Regions from separate parts of the Bacillus sp. TCT6 genome, predicted to be linked through region 1. Evidence: riboswitches for the same ligand, from Rfam matches in the RefSeq annotation. Region 1 holds a riboswitch; the other holds the start of a gene.

Region 1 (6,244 bases):
GTGAATTTTTTTCGAATTTTTACTTTGGAAACATTTACAAAGTAGGAAATATGGTTCAAAATAGGAGGAAATAAAAAAACCCAAATTTATTCTTTTTTTGGGAAAACTGTAACAAGGAGAGTTGCTTATGCAGATCGCAGAAACTGGAGATATCATCGAATTTAAAGGTGGAATGCAAGGCCGTGTTCAAAAAGTAAATCAAAACTCTGTTATTGTTGATATAACAATTATGAAGAATTTTAGAGAACTAGATATGGAACCTCTTACAGTTGTAAGTCATAAAAACTATACTGTCATTAATCAAAATGCATAATATAATAGAAAGAAAGGGCCTGTATAGTATACAGGCCCTTTCTTTCTATTAACGATTATCAATTGTTTCCGGATATAGATCGTGGTTCATCATGCGGTAGTCAGCCATTTGTTCATACTTCGTCCCCGGGCGACCGTAGTTGCAGTATGGATCAATTGAAATGCCACCACGTGGTGTAAATTTCCCCCATACCTCAATGTAACGTGGATCCATTAATTTAATTAAATCGTTCATAATAACGTTCATGCAATCTTCGTGGAAATCACCATGATTGCGGAAACTAAATAAATACAACTTTAAAGATTTACTCTCTACCATTTTTTGCTCTGGAATATAGCTAATATAAATTGTTGCAAAATCTGGTTGTCCTGTTTTCGGACATAAACTTGTAAATTCAGGACAATTGAATTTTACAAAATAATCACGGTTTGGATGATTATTATCAAATACCTCTAATATTTCTGGGCTATATTCAAATAAATATTTTGTATTTTGATTTCCTAGTAATGTTACATCTTTTAAATCTTCATCTAATCTTCCTGTCATTTTAAACATCCCTTCTCATTATACGCCGCGTTTATTTCCCCATACTAACGCATGAAGCTGGGGCAATACTTTTGCATCATTCATCTCTTTACAATTTACAGCTTTATCAATCAGCCACTCATACTTATCTAATAATTTTTTAATAAGCATTGCATCATCCACTGTTTTTGTATCATCGTTTCCTACTTGCAAGAAAAATGGTACATCTGGATAACGTTCGTGCATCTTAACTGCATATTCAAAATCATGATCATCGAATACTACTACTTTTAAACTAATATCTTTTCCTGCTAGTTTCTGAATAATAGCATCTAACTTCTGAAAATCTGTTTTCATCGTCGAACTTGGTGGTTTTGGAGAAATTGTTACTTCATCAATTTGAAGTAACCAATCTTGCCATTTACTCCCTTGAGTTTCAATTGCCGTCCGCATTCCATTTTCTTTTAATATAGAAAGAAGAAACTCAATATTTTTCAGCAATGCCGGATTCCCGCCTGAAATCGTAACATGAGAAAATTTTTCTCCTCCAATTGCAACAAGCTCATCCCAAATATCTTCTGCTGTCATCTGTCTAATTTGATTTTTAGCTGATCCATCCCATGTAAAAGCAGAATCACACCAAGCGCAGCTATAATCACAACCAGCCGTACGGATAAACATTGTCTTTTGCCCTACAACCATTCCTTCACCTTGAATAGTCGGACCAAATATTTCTAAGACAGGGATTTTACTCATCGAGCATCCACTCCCGTCTTACTTCCGCATAACTAGTCGGCGTCTCAAATAGACGAACAAATTCTACGCGAGCTCCTTTATATTCGTTCACTCGATTCTCTTTAGTTAGTGCCTCTGCCATCTTTTCATAAATCCAAACGACCATATTTTCAGCAGTCGTATTCATTGCAGGTAACGTTTCGTTTAAATAACGATGATCTAAATAAATTTCGATTTCATTCTTCCAAATCTCTTTTATATCACCAAAGTCAATTGCAAGTCCTATTTCATTTACATATCCACTAATTCCAAATACAACTTTATATGTGTGACCATGTAAGTTTTTACATTTCCCTTCATAACAGTGTAAATGGTGTGCTGCATCAAATGTAAATTCCTTGCTGACCATTACTCTTTTATTATGGTATTTGAGCTGTTTACGCTGAATATCCTTGTCCATTTTTTGCAAATTTTCTACGATGCGAAATCCAAAGAAATTATCCATTAGTTGTTCGCTCCTTCGCGTTCTTGTAGGTACGTATCTAATCCTGCTTTACGAAGTTGGCACGCTGGACATTCACCGCAACCATCACCAATGATTCCGTTATAACATGTTAATGTTTTTTCTCGAACAAACTCAAATGCTCCAAGTTCATCTGATAATTTCCATGTTTCAGCTTTATCAATCCACATAAGTGGCGTGTGAATGACAAACGGGTAATCCATGGATAAATTTAAAGTAACGTTTAACGATTTCACAAACACATCACGGCAATCTGGATAACCACTGAAATCAGTTTCACATACACCCGTTACAATATGACGTGCTCCAACTTGTTTTGCTAATACAGCAGCAAATGATAAGAAGAGTAAATTTCGTCCATCTACAAATGTCGATGGCAATTCACCTTCTTCATGTGTAATCTCCATATCCGTTCTCGTTAACGCATTTGGAGCAAGTTGATTTAATAGACTCATATCTAGTACCGTATGCTTTATTCCTAGCTCTTTTGCAATTTTCGCTGCACAATCAATTTCTAGCTTATGACGTTGATTGTAATTAAACGTTACAGCTTCTACCTCTGCAAACTGCTCTATTGCCCAAAATAAACATGTTGTACTATCTTGTCCTCCACTAAAAACAACAACTGCTTTTTCTTTTTTCATTTCACTCATTCTCCTTCTCTACTATAAATAAGAAGAAAGAACGTTCTTGAACTGTCACAATAAAAAAACAAAACAATACCTAAGGATATTGTTGTTTCCATAGTTTTTTATAGAGGGAGTTCGCGAACCTCTCCCGCGCGGTGCACGGAATTTCTTCTTTCATTGACACAGCTTATTGTAACATATTGTATACTAGCGTAAAAATTTCTGATTTTTCCGCTATTTATTATTTCATTTCTTTCATTTTATAGTATGATTAATTTAATATAAGAAGAGAGGAGGCATCCCACTGAAATCCTTTATTATTTATCTCTTTTTAAATATATTATTCATCCTTATTACAATGCTCGTATATCATTTATTTTGGAATCAAAAAGGGAAACGCTCTCCTAAATTAAATTCAGCTATATTTATTGTATTGTGTTGCCTCGCTACCGTACTCTGTATTACATTTGCAGCAAAAACAAATAATGGTTTTCAATTTGATATGCGCCATATTGTATTAATTGTCGGTACATTAACGGGAGGGCCTATTGCTGGTGGTTCTATCTTAGTTGTATTAAACATATATCGCTTACTATTAGGTGGGGTAGGTGTTTTCCCATCTCTTATCGGTTCTGTTCTTCTATTTATTGTTCTACTATTAACATATAAATTTTTCAATCGAACTTCTAATCGTATAAAAATAACACTTGCTATTATCTACAGTCTCACATACGGATTTAGTTGGATACCTTTCTTTCTTTCAAAGGTTACAAATAAGACTGATTATATACCGCATATTATTGTATATGAGTTATGTTCAATGCTTGGTACGATCCTAATTTTATATTTACTACACATATTACAAACTCAAGTTCGTCTCCAAAACGAACTTATAAATGCTGAAAAGTTTCATTTAATTGGTGAAATGGCAGCGTCTATCTCTCATGAAATTCGCAATCCATTAACTTCAACGAAAGGGTTTTTACAACTGTTACAATCAGATACATGCACTGAGCAGGAACGAAAATTATATATCGACATTGCCATTAACGGCATCGAACAAGCAAATCATGTTCTTACAGATTATTTAACTTTTGCCAAACCAAGCATTGAAAAAGAACAAACATTACAGTTAGAAGAAGAATTACTACATGCATTGTCGTTAATTACACCGCTTGCTAATTTAACAAATGTACGTACTCATTATATAAAGCAAAGCACTTCTTTTTTTATCGCTGGAGAAAAACAAAAACTAAATCAATGTTTATTAAATATTTTAAAAAATTGCATTGAGGCTATGCCAAAAGGCGGTGATCTTTATTTCACATTAGTTCCTGATCATAAGCATATTCAGTTATATATAAAAGATACAGGAATCGGTATGGATTCAGAACAAGTAAAACGTCTTGGTTCGCCTTTCTATTCAACGAAAGAAAAAGGCACTGGACTTGGAATGATGGTCGTATTCAGTGTTGTTCAAGCTATGAACGGAAAAATTGATATTATAAGTGAAAAAGGAATCGGTACAACCTTTTTATTAACTTTTCCACTCATACAAAAAACGTGATGAAATAATCATCACGTTTTTTCTGTTCCTTCAACTAATTCAGCAAAAGCTTTCACTTTTCCGTGCGGTTGTTGATTTTCTTTACGCGCTTTCCAGGCGCGCTCCTCTTCTCGCTTCTTCTTAGACATATTTTTTCAACTCCTTCTTTTCTTTCTCCATGTAGTATTCCAAAATAAGAAAGAAAACTATGCACATATCAAAAAAGAAGTGGTTTCCCACTTCTTCCACTTTAGCGTTGCAAAATTGCATGTTTCGCCTCTTTTAACTGCGTAAGATGTCTTTGTTCATGCAAATCAAGAAATTGAACCCATTGATACAAATTCAGATCATTAAAAACAGGATGCTTTAATCCATTTTCAAATAGATCTTTTTCATCTATAACACTATGAAGCGCGTGTAATAGTTCTTGTCGTGAATGTTCTAGTAATTGAATTCCTTGCTGTTTTTTCATTAAAGTTTCTGTTGGTTGCATTTGCTGAGGAGCTTCTCGTTTATGTGTGCGATCAAGCGTAAGTTGGAGGTCTTTAAATGGAGTCATGTTTCTTTCGTTTTTTTGTAAAGCATATACAAGGGCAGACGTGACAGATTGTTCAACTAAATGCAAGTGGTGTAAAATTTGAGTAATACTCCATTTATCACGGCGTGGCTTTACATTCACTTCTGTATCATTTAACATTTCAATTTCTGATAATAGCGTGCTTCGGGTAGACTGTAATGAGTTTACTAAACTTTCTAAACTCACATCCATATTAGATTGAAGCATACTTGTTCCCCCCTTTTGTTGGTGAAAAGAGGTGCTCCTTATTAGAAACACCTCTTTAGTATTCTGAATTTTCTTTTATTATCTCATCATTTTCCCATTATGTCGATGTTAAACATGTGAAAAAAAGCGCATGTTTTTTACAATTTTGTGTCGTCAATCGCATGTAACCATGCTTCAATTTCTGTAATAACACTTTTCACACAGCCTTCAGCAAATGGTGATGTTAAATTTGCAACTTCTACTAATTCTAAGAACGATTTACTTCCACCTTGTTGGCACAGATTCACATAATCTTCCCACGCCTCTTGTCTATTATCTCTTGCACGTTTCCAAAATTGTAGCGCACAAATTTGAGCAAGCGTGTAATCAATATAATAGAAAGGTGAACTATAAATATGCCCTTGACGTTGCCAAAAACCACCGCGCTCTAAATAATCATTATCCTCATAATCACGATGCGGTAAGTATTTCTTCTCTATGTTACGCCATGCTGTCTTACGCTCTTCAGGTGATGCTTCAGGATTTTCATATACATAATGTTGATATTCATCAACTGATACGCCATAAGGTAAAAACAGAAGTGCTGAACTTAAGTGAGAGAAGTAATATTTATCTGCATCTTCTTCAAAGAATAGCTTCATCCATGGCCATGTAAAAAATTCCATACTCATAGAGTGGATTTCACACGCTTCATATGTTGGCCAATTATATTCTGGAATTTCAAATTTACGACTTTCATATACTTGGAAAGCATGACCTGCTTCATGTGTTAATACATCAATGTCACCAGATGTTCCATTGAAGTTTGAGAAAATAAATGGCGCTTTATAATTCTCAATATATGTACAATATCCGCCACCAGCTTTTCCTTTTTTCGCAACTAAATCTAATAAATCATTATCTAGCATGAAATTGAAAAATTCATCTGTCTCAGCCGATAACTCTTTATACATCGTCTTTCCATGATCAACAATCCAATCCGCATCTCCTTTTGGAGTTGGGTTCCCTGTAGCAAACTCAAAGTTTTCGTCGTAATAAGCTAACTTCTCTACACCGATACGTGCTTGTTGTCGCTTTCTTAATTCCGTTGTAACGGGAACGATATAATCCAGCACTTGCTGACGGTAATTAGCCACCATCTCCGCATTATAATCTGTACGGTACATTCTTGCATATCCAAGTTCAACAA
Region 2 (6,244 bases), 240 kb from region 1:
AATTCATGCATGAATAGCGTATCAGCTCAAACTCCATGTATGCTTATTGCTACGGATGAAGGGAAGCCCTTATATGAAACATTAGGATTTAGGGTAGTAAGCTATGTTTCTAAATATATTTGTAACTCGTACAATGCGAATCATAAATGTGCAGAAAATGAAGAATATATGATGGTTTATAAAGAGAGTGATTTAGAAGGAATAATAAAAATAGATAAAGGCGCATTTGGGACAAGCCGAAACGAGTTTTTAAAACAAAGAATTATGCAAAGTGAGCAGTGTGTCGTTGTAAAGGATACGAAAGAAAATGTAGTAGGATACGGTATAAGTATACAAACGCCAGAAAATAAAATAATAGGACCAGTCGTTGCTAAAAATAATGCGATGGCGATGAGAATAGTACATGATTTAGCAAGAGGGCATAATGGAAAATTAAGAATGGATGTACCAGAAGGAAAGAACGATTTCATGAAAGAATTAGAGATTGCTGGTTTTAAAAAGGTGAATACACCACCAATTATGATGAAAAATAGTAATCGGTTAATAAAAAGAAATAGTGAACTATATAGTATTGCAGCACAAATTTTTGGATAAAGAAAGAATCCTTTTAAATGAAGGATTCTTTTTTGAGCTAATTTAATCACGATATTGGTCATGAGTTGGCTGAAAGAGGTCTTCCTCGATATCTCTCACCATAGAAAAATGATCAACGTTATAATGACCGTGTAAAGTTTTATTGTGATGAGCAATAATTTGCTCTGCAGATAATACGTTAGAATCAGTTGTGGAATGACCGTTTTTAATTAATGTAACATCAAATCCTTGTACAGTCGCAGTTCTAACTGCGGTGTCGATACAATGCTCTGTTTTACATCCACCGATAACGATATGGCCAATTTTCTCTTCTTTTAAAAGTTCAAGTAAAGAAGTGCCGTAGAATGAATTGGTTGCTGCTTTATTAATAAAGATTGCAGACTGAGGTACTTGAATTTGATTATGTACTTCAAATCCTTCTCCGCTACCAGAAGCAACATCGATATCTCTTACGAAAACAATAAGAGCATTGGAATCTATTGCTTTCTGCATGGCTGTATTTAGTGTAGATAATAGCTCGATTTTACGAAAAACTTCATTTTCTTGCTCATTTCCATCAATTAATTCTTGTTGAGCGTCGATAATTAATAGTGCTTGTTTCATCGTGTCTCCCCTTTAATATGAAATAAGTTCCACTGTACATATTCCTTCAGATTGTTAGGAAATCCTCCATTGCAAGCGAATTAGAAGAGCGATTTACAAAGTTGTCAAAGAAATTTCATTCTCATAGCGTGTAAAAACATGTATGATAGGAGATGGAGAATTTTTGAGTAGGTGGGAATAACATGCAAACAGTAGAAGATTATCTTTCATTCTTACATACGAAAGGATTTAAATTATCAGAGGAAGCACAAGGGTTTATTATGTTCGGACAAGGATATACTGGTGCGTCTGATGGGATTGTGAACGCAGCAATAGAAGCGACAATTAAACATCAATTGCAGTTTGATGGTAGTTATTTCGTTGCGTTATTAGAACGATTGAAAGAGGAAGAAATTACAGATAAAAAAAGCGCTAAGGCTTTTATGCGGAAGTTACAAGCATAACTTCACGCAGCCTGCGCTTCTTTTTTTGTTTTGGAAGGCCATTCAACAAAAATCATGCCCAGGAAAATACATAGACATCCGATAATAGCAGAAATAGAAAGTTGTTCATTTGCAACGAGAACGCCTGTTAATGCAGCAAAAACGGGTTCCATTGCGAAAATAATTGCTACTCTCGTTGGAGAAGTGTGCTTTTGGGCCGATGTTTGAATGAAAAAAGCAATAGATGTTGCAAACAGGGCAGTTAGAAAGAGTGCGAATAAAAAAGATTGATTCGTCCATAGTGATACTGAAAATAATTTTTCCCAATCTTCAAATAAAAAAGCGCAAATAGAAGAAAATATACCAACAGCTAATACTTGAGATGTGCTTAATAATAAAGGTGATATTTTCTTAGAAAAGAAGCCGTTAATAAGAATATGGGCAGCGAAAGCGATTGCACAACCGAGAACAAGTACATCTCCTATATTTAATTGGAAAGAATCAGCAGCTGTTAATAAGTATAAACCTGCTGTTGCTACAGCAATACCAAGTACGATAAAAATGGTAGCTTTTTGTTTTAAAAAGATAAAAGACAAAATTGGTACCATAACGATACTAAGCCCTGTTAAGAAACCTGCTTTTGAAGAAGTTGTATAAAGTAAGCCAAATGTTTGTAATACATAGCCAACACATAAAAAGAACCCAACGATTAATCCAGCGAGGCTACTCTGTTTTATATCTTGTTTTGAAGTGTTTTTTGAGAAAATCATTTGAACGAATAATAAAATAATTCCAGCGAATAAAAAGCGAATACCATTAAAGGTAAATGGACCAACGAAAGACATAGCATTTTGAACGACAACAAACGTAGCTCCCCAAATAAAAGAGACAAATAATAAAGCAAGAGGAGCAATCCAATCTTTTTTCACACTCATACCCCCGTTAATTTTGTAATATAGCTTTTCTAGCTAATTCATCAGCTACTTTATTTTGACTACTTGGAATCCACTTAATAAAAAAGAGATCGAAGTTTTTTATGTACTGTAGTGCTTCATCTAAAAGAGGTGCAAATATTTTATTTTTTGCGTATTCCTTTTCAACAGCCCGTTCGACAAGCTGGGAATCTGTACGAAAAGAGACAGTGCTATAATTATGCTCGATGCAATATTTTAATGCTAGAAGTAAAGCGCGGTATTCTGCTTCATGATTGGACATTGTTCCAAGTGGTAATGATAATTGTACAGGTGGCTGAACGCCTTTAATAAACACTCCTGCACCAGAAGGACCAGGATTTCCTTTTGATGCACCATCAATATATACTTCAATCAAAATGAGAAACCTCCAAATTATAAGGTTATCCCCTACTTAAATATTTTTTTGAAGTAGGGGATAGAGTAGTTATCCGATTGTGATGCTGTAACGACATGTAAATGTTTCATTCGCTTGTAAAGATTGAATTCCCTTTTTGTCCTTGAAATCTTTTGCTGGATTTACTTCATCAGCGATTCCATACCAAGGTTCAATACATAAGAAAGGTGCGTTATCCCCTGGTGTCCATACGCCGACAAATGGGAAGCCATCAAATTCTACTTTTACAAATTTATTATGTTTATGAGAACGAATCGAAATTTCATTCGTATTCATATTTTCAAAAATAAGCGCATCATTTTTGAATAAATCATATGTAAGTGGCAATTCAGTTGTATTTTCAGCGATTAATTGCTTTTTGTTTGAAAGGTAAGGTCCTTCTAATACGCTTGTTTCTAAGCGTTCCGAACCATTAAACGATAAGTGATAATCTGTAAATGATTCACCATCCAATAAAGGGAAGTTGAATCCAGGATGTGCCCCAATTGAGAAGAACATCTCTTTAGAAGTAGGATTGTTTACTTCATATGTTACATGAACGCTTTGTCCTTCTAGCTCATAAGAAACGAGTAATTCGAATTCGTATGGGTATTTTTTTAACGTTTCTTCATTATTAGTAACGATATAAGTGATCTTTGTTTCACTTTGTTCTTTCACAGAGAAAGTAAGATCACGAGCGAAACCGTGTTGTGTTAATGAATATGGTTTACCGTCTACGTAGTATGTATTATCTACTAATCGGCCGACAATTGGGAACAAAATTGGTGCGCGACGTCCCCAATATGTAGAATCACCTTGCCATAAATATTCTGTGTTGTCTTCTTTTAAGCGAACGCTTTGTAATTCTGCACCTTTGTCAGAAATGGAAACGATCACTTTTTCATTTTGGATTGTTGCTATCATGAAGTGAAACCTCCTAAATCTTTCATATGTTTCATTATACGTTGTCTAAAAGAAAAAAGGTAGTTCATGATAGGAATCTATTGACGAAAGAGGGGCTACCACGTAAAATATAATCTTGTTGCTAAAAAAAGAATAACGTGGTTCGAAACCATCCCACGTAAAAAAACTAAGGAGATTTTGTCATGAATATTAGAACTTTAGTCGGCAATGGTATTTTAGCGGCATTATATATTGCTGTTTCTATGCTTATTCAGCCATTTGGCTTTACGAATGTACAATTTCGTATTTCAGAGATGTTTAATCATCTCGTTGTATTTAACAAGAAAGCAATTTACGGAATTGTATTAGGTGTATTTTTAACGAATCTCTTTTTCTCACCTATGATCGCTTATGATTTAGTATTTGGAGTAGGGCAATCTATTCTTGCATTAGTTGCAACGATTATTTCTATGCGATTTATTAAAGGTGTTTGGGCTCGTATGATTTTTAATACGGTTATCTTTACGATTACAATGTTTATGATTGCAATTGAACTTCATCTTGCATTGGGTTTACCATTTATGTTGTCTTGGTTAACATGTGCAGTCGGTGAATTTGTTGTAATGGCCATTGGTATGCCTGTAATGTACTGGATTAATAAGCGAGTACAATTTGAAAGATTTATGTAATAGATGAAAGAGCTATTCCTATAGGGATAGCTCTTTTTGTATGTAATCATATTGAATATAATGCTGTGACTCTAGATAAAATATAATAAAATAAAGTAAGGCTTTCATTAGCTGGCTACATATAAGAAGTCTTATATAAGGGGAATCTAGTATGAAATATAAAATTCATTGGTTGTATAAAACGAAGCGAGGATTGCAGACGGAATTAACAACAGATTATATGAACATAGAAGAAATACTTCAATTTGCAGAGGATTTTGAGAAAACAGGAAGAGCTAAGGAACTTTTATTTTACGATGAAATGGATGCAGAATGGTCATTAAAGGAAATGAAAAAACTGAGTAAACAAGTAGAGGAAGAGCCCCAAGAAATACTCGTTTATTTTGATGGGGGATATGATGTGCAAACGAAAGAAGCTGGCGTTGGTATATGTGTGTACTATAAAAAAGGAAATACAAACTACCGCATTCGCCGCAATGCATATATAGAAGGTATAGATGATAATAATGAAGCGGAATATGCATCACTATTATACGGTATGAATATACTCGAGGAATTAGGGATTAAATATGAAGCAGTTACACTTCGCGGAGATTCTCAAGTTGTATTGCAGCAATTGGCGGGAGAATGGCCTTGTTATGATGAGCATTTAAACCATTATTTAGATCAAATTGAACAAAAGGCGAAGCAAATGAAATTAAAACTTGTATGTGATCCGATATCTAGAAAACAAAATAAAGAAGCACATCAATTAGCAACGCAAGCATTAGAAGGGACAGTCATTGATAGTCATAAAGAAATAACCGAATAGAGAGGTGCAAAGGTGGATAAAAAGCAACTCATTACAGAGGTAAATGACTTATTAGAAACATATTGTGAAGGATGTTTCTTGCGAGAACATAATCGAAAGACAAATAGTAAATATTATGCACATTCATTTTGTATAAGACAATGTACAGTTGGAGAAACATTGAAAAAGTATGGAGAACAGTTGTCATAAAAAAACATCCAGAGAAAATTCTCTGGATGTTTTTTAGTGCTTTGCTTCGTTTAATTGCTGCTCGCATTTGCTTAGTTTCTTTTCCTCGTTCATTAAAAATGGTTCATCTAAATCTACTGCAACAGATTTCATAATTTCAAGCTGTGAGCGAGCTGCTTCTACTGCAGTAGTGGCATGCTCTAATGTGTCTGGATCCATTGAAATTGTTGCAGAACCTACCATCTTTTGTGCTGTTTCTACACGGAATTTTACTTCTTCAAAATCATTTACTTCTGATCCCATTAATAATTCCTCCTTTGTATAGTGCGCATTTTACATAGTTTTTGCTCTGTAAAACGGAAATATACAAAGGAATAACAAAGAAGGTTACCAAGTAAGGTAACCTCCTGTTATATGTTGGATTAAAGTTTTACTACGTTAGCAGCTTGAGGTCCACGGTTACCTTCAGTAATGTCGAAAGATACTTCTTGACCTTCTTCTAAAGCTTTGTAGCCGTCTCCTTGAATAGCAGAGAAATGTACGAATACATCGTCAGCGCCTTCCATTTCGATAAATCCAAAACCTTTTTCGTTGTTAAACCATTTTACTTTTCCTTGCATGTTACAATTCCTCCTAAAAGCGTTTACTATTTTCATTTAGTGAAATTCATTTAAAGAAATAATATAAACTAAAAATGCTATATTCTT

Evidence for each region. A riboswitch is a leader RNA that binds a small molecule or an ion and turns the genes downstream of it on or off. The one in region 1 is predicted to bind preQ1.
Region 2: linked by a shared signal. The riboswitch ahead of AC0ONG_RS06700 (QueT transporter family protein) and the one ahead of queC (7-cyano-7-deazaguanine synthase QueC) in region 1 are both predicted to bind preQ1.

What each region holds. Positions count from the first base shown of each region.
Region 1 is NZ_JBVYHX010000001.1:1,074,259-1,080,502, reverse strand. It holds gene AC0ONG_RS05430 (YkvS family protein) at 128-313, shown strand; gene queF (preQ(1) synthase) at 362-859, opposite strand; gene queE (7-carboxy-7-deazaguanine synthase QueE) at 878-1,594, opposite strand; gene queD (6-carboxytetrahydropterin synthase QueD) at 1,587-2,078, opposite strand; gene queC (7-cyano-7-deazaguanine synthase QueC) at 2,078-2,740, opposite strand; PreQ1 riboswitch class I at 2,834-2,877, opposite strand; gene kinB (sporulation sensor histidine kinase KinB) at 3,084-4,292, shown strand; gene AC0ONG_RS05400 (DUF6254 family protein) at 4,304-4,420, opposite strand; gene AC0ONG_RS05395 (DinB family protein) at 4,522-5,055, opposite strand; gene AC0ONG_RS05390 (M3 family oligoendopeptidase) at 5,193-6,244, opposite strand, start outside.
Region 2 is NZ_JBVYHX010000001.1:1,314,208-1,320,451, forward strand. It holds gene AC0ONG_RS06670 (GNAT family N-acetyltransferase) at 1-594, shown strand, start outside; gene AC0ONG_RS06675 (cysteine hydrolase family protein) at 637-1,197, opposite strand; gene AC0ONG_RS06680 (DUF6123 family protein) at 1,380-1,640, shown strand; gene AC0ONG_RS06685 (DMT family transporter) at 1,643-2,548, opposite strand; gene AC0ONG_RS06690 (reverse transcriptase-like protein) at 2,562-2,948, opposite strand; gene AC0ONG_RS06695 (aldose 1-epimerase family protein) at 3,018-3,890, opposite strand; PreQ1 riboswitch class I at 4,022-4,066, shown strand; gene AC0ONG_RS06700 (QueT transporter family protein) at 4,073-4,558, shown strand; gene AC0ONG_RS06705 (ribonuclease H family protein) at 4,710-5,369, shown strand; gene AC0ONG_RS06710 (zinc-finger domain-containing protein) at 5,382-5,558, shown strand; gene AC0ONG_RS06715 (DUF2564 family protein) at 5,592-5,840, opposite strand; gene cspB (cold shock-like protein CspB) at 5,960-6,157, opposite strand.